One region of the Clostridium sediminicola genome, then DNA from elsewhere that is predicted to be linked to it. Evidence: predicted binding sites of a transcription regulator. Region 1 holds the regulator's gene; the other holds the start of a gene.

What was found. The regulator NrdR, encoded in region 1, represses ribonucleotide reductase genes. The targets are predictions, from matches to a motif close to CACNANATNTNGTG.
Region 2: nrdD (anaerobic ribonucleoside-triphosphate reductase) is a predicted target of NrdR. The motif match lies at 976-989, and genes of this name have one in related genera.

Annotation. Positions count from the first base shown of each region.
Region 1 is NZ_BAABMF010000001.1:314,137-316,353, forward strand. Features, by position in the region: gene pgeF (peptidoglycan editing factor PgeF) at 1-635, opposite strand, end outside; gene nrdR (transcriptional regulator NrdR) at 696-1,145, opposite strand; gene ACQ3F0_RS01435 (YlmC/YmxH family sporulation protein) at 1,208-1,459, opposite strand; gene sigG (RNA polymerase sporulation sigma factor SigG) at 1,612-2,217, opposite strand, start outside.
Region 2 is NZ_BAABMF010000002.1:361,918-364,134, forward strand. Features, by position in the region: gene nrdD (anaerobic ribonucleoside-triphosphate reductase) at 1-959, opposite strand, end outside; gene ACQ3F0_RS05595 (pyruvate carboxylase) at 1,379-2,217, shown strand, end outside.

The DNA of each region.
Region 1 (2,217 bases):
TACTCTTCATTACAGAAAGTGCACTTATTGATAGAAAAAATATTTTTCTTATGAACCCCAATTGATTCTAATTGAAGTATAATACATTTTTGAAGACTCAAGAATCTACCATTATTTATACTTTTATCAAAAAAGCATTGTTTATCTTTGAACTTTTCTATTAATTCTTCACTAACCTCATAGCAACAATCCATGTTATGAGGTCCTATGTAAAATAAAAGATCACTTATATTACATTGATATTTTTCAATCATATTATGTACAGTTTTAATAATTATATCTTTGTATGTGCCTTTCCAACCGCTATGTACTGCCGCAACTACTTTCTTTCTTTTATCCAATATTATTATCGGTACACAATCTGCTGTGAAAACCCCTATAGCAATATCTTTTTTATCAGTAATTAGTGCATCACCTTCAACAATCTTGTTATCAAATATTATAACATCATTACTATGAATTTGTTTACAATACCCAACATTTTTAACACAAAAATAACTTTTTAAATTATCTATGTTTTCTTGACCTTCTTTTGTGTTTCTATTATAGGAAATATTATTTTTAGCAGTTGAAAAATATACTTCTATATTTTCATGCTTAAAATCAAAAAACTCACAATCAAATTTTTCAAACATAAGGCTCCTCCATTTTTATTAATAATGCATATTACAAGAAAAAGTCCTAATAAAAGGACTTTATTTGTCTGCCATTAAAATTTTAATTTCTTGTATAAATGTATTGATATCTTTAAATTGCCTATACACAGATGCGAATCTTACATAGGAGATTTCATCAATCTCTTTTAAAGCTGCCATAACCATTTCACCAATATATTTGCTATTAACTTCATTCATCATTGAATTGCTTAGTTTTTTTTCAATATCATCGGCTATAGTATCAATTTCTATTCTGGAAACAGGCCTCTTTTGACATGCAATTAATAATCCATTAATTATTTTGTTTTTATCAAAGTATTCTCTACTAGAATCTTTTTTAACAACAAGTAATGGAATTGTATCAACCTTTTCATATGTAGTATATCTTTTATTACATATAGTGCATTCTCTACGTCTTCTTATCGCATTATCTGTTGATCTTGAATCAACAACTTTACTTTCATTATGACCGCAAAATGGACACCTCATAATTTCACGTCCTTTATTTTTATCTTCTAGGGTTTAATTATACACTTATTTATCCTTTTTTTCTAGTTTGAATTTTCAAAATCAATTTCACTTCCCTCTACTAAGATAACATCTATGCCAACTTTATAAATCTTTTCCCATGGAATTTCCAGAACAGAATTTTTATTAAACCACTTATTCCTCTGAATTGGTATAATTATAGATAAAACCTTATAGCTTTCACAATCAATTTTTAAATCACTAATACAGCCTAACCGACAACCCGAGTTAATATCAATAACTTCCATATTTTTCACACTGTTTATTGAATACATACCATCTCCTCCTCCTTATATACTATGTGGAACCTCCTTGTTTTATTAAGATTATATTTTATTTCAATAAAACAGTATGATGTAATGTTTTTCGGTATTGAAATAGATTACGAAATCTTAAAATATAACATAAAAAAAAGAGCCTTTCGGCTCTAAACATATTTACGCATATGTTTTAATGCAGTTTTTTCTAATCTTGAAACTTGAGCTTGAGATATTCCTATTTCATCGGCTACTTCCATTTGAGTTCTGCCTTTGAAAAATCTCATATTAAGTATAAGTTTTTCTCTACTATTTAATTTTTTCATTGCTTCTTTTACAGATATGTTCTTTACCCAACTTTCATCAAGATTTTTTCCGTCACTTATTTGATCCATAACATAGATAGCATCTCCACCATCATGGTAGATTGGTTCAAATAATGATACTGGGTCTTGAATTGCATCTAAAGCAAATACTACATCTTCTCTTGGAATTTCCAACTCCTTTGCAATTTGACTAACTGTTGGCTCCTTATTATTTTTTGATATTAACCTATCTCTTACCTGTAGAGCCCTGTATGCAATGTCTCTCAATGATCTACTTACTCTTATAGAATTATTATCTCTAAGATACCTTCTTATCTCACCAATGATCATTGGAACTGCATAAGTAGAAAATTTAACGTTCTGACTCAAGTCAAAATTGTCTATAGCTTTAATTAAGCCTATACAACCAACTTGAAATAAATCATCAATATTTTCTCCTCGATTATTGAA
Region 2 (2,217 bases), on a different contig from region 1:
CCCTTTTCATATTCTTCAAGAAAAATCTTACAAATCAAAGCAGCATCTTCATCTCTAGGTATCCCTATATTAATTGAGCTGAATGGTACCTGGCTTCCTGCTCTCGAATGCATTGTATTTAAATTATATACAATACCTTGCATTGCTTGCCTAACCTCTTTTTCTAATTTGTTTTCCACAAGCTTATTAAAAGAATCTTCATCAATATCTGATTCGACCTCTTTTAACATCTTTTTAATCTCATCTTGTATTTCTTCCCTAGTCAGCTTAACAAAATGAGCCATATCATTCTCAAAATCTACATGGGATTGGCCTCCAAACATATCATTTTGAGAACTTTGCATAAGAATACAAGATAACTCAGCAGCACTTCCTATTCTTTTTGGCGGCTTAATAGTACCATATCCTGTATTAAAACCTCTTTCTAAAATTTTTCCTGTCTCTATATTTAAACAATTTGTAGTCAAATTGTAGCTATCTAAGTCATGGTAATATATGTCTCCATTTTCATGAGCTTTTGCTAAATGTTTAGGCATCATAGCTAAATTGTGCCATTTATTTGATTCACTTGCAATTCTTAACAGTTTAGAACTAAAGTTATTCCCCACATTAGCATTATCCCTATCCGTTTCAATCCCTATTTTCTCAATAGCATTCATCAGATTTGATTTTAATTCTCTAATCTTTGTTCTCTCAACTCGATAATTTGAATATGTTTCTCCTATTAGTCTAAAATCATTTCTTAGTAAAGTGTCTTGGACAACATTTTGTATTTCCTCTACGGATACCTCTTCTGTTTTACTTTCCTCAATTTGCTTCATTACCTTTTGAGTTATTTCAATAGCATAACTCTCTTTTAAATCATATCCTATTTCATCAGCAGCACCTTTAATAGCATTGGTTATTTTCACTGAATGAAATGGAACCTTTCTGCCATCACGTTTCACAACATATAGCATTGAGCACCCTCCTAACCACAATATATAGTACTGTGATATTATACTTCACAAATAAATATAAATCAATTTAGAATTTAACTATTTTAAAAAGATAGATTTAAAATAGTAACGAAATCTAAAAATATTAGAGTTTTTTACCCAAAACTAGATGTTGACAAATCCAATCCCTTTTTTTACATTTTATGTATTAACCTTAATTGGATATACATTTTTCAAATAGCAAAAGTCATAAATTATAAAATTAATTTCAGATAGTAAGTATTTACTAGCCTTTTTATATGCAAATTAATTAGTATGCAAGTCATTTTTTCGAATTATTCAATTGAAATAATAAATCATGTAATATATAATTATATCATTGAATTTCTGAATTTTTGTTTTTTGCAAAACTTCATATTTATTAAAAAGGGGTGAAAAGAATGTTGAAAAAATTTAAGAGAATTCTAGTTGCAAACAGGGGCGAAATTGCAATAAGAATTTTCAGAGCATGTTCTGAATTGGGCATTAGAACTGTTGCCATTTATTCAGAAGAAGATAAGTTCTCTTTATTTAGAACAAAAGCAGATGAAGCTTACCAAATAGGAAAAAATAAAGGTCCAATAGAAGCTTATCTTAATATTGATGAAATAATTAGTCTAGCAATAAAAAAAGGTGTAGATGCAATCCATCCAGGTTATGGATTTCTTTCTGAAAATCCTGAATTTGCAAGAAAATGTGCAGAAGCAGGAATTGAGTTTATCGGTCCTGATTCTGTAATGATGGAACATCTTGGAGATAAAATAAAATCGAAAATAGTTGCTAAAGCTGTTGATGTACCTACTATTCCAGGAGTTGAAAAACCAGTTTCATCTAATGAAGACGCGGTTCAATTTGCTAAAGAATGTGGATATCCAGTAATGTTAAAAGCTGCAGCTGGCGGCGGCGGAAGAGGTATGCGAATAGTAAGAAATGAAGAAGAACTTATATCTTCATTTATAAGCGCTAAAAATGAGGCAAAAAAAGCTTTCGGTATTGATGATATATTTATAGAAAAATATTTAGAAAGTCCTAAACATATTGAAGTACAAATTCTAGGTGATAAATATGGTAATATCGTACATCTTTATGAGAGAGACTGCTCAATCCAAAGAAGGCATCAAAAAGTAATAGAATTTACACCTGCTTTAAATCTCACAGACGAACAAAGAGACAAAATATGTAACGATGCTTTGAAAATTGCACGACACGTTAACTACAAAAGTGCAGGTACTTTAGAATT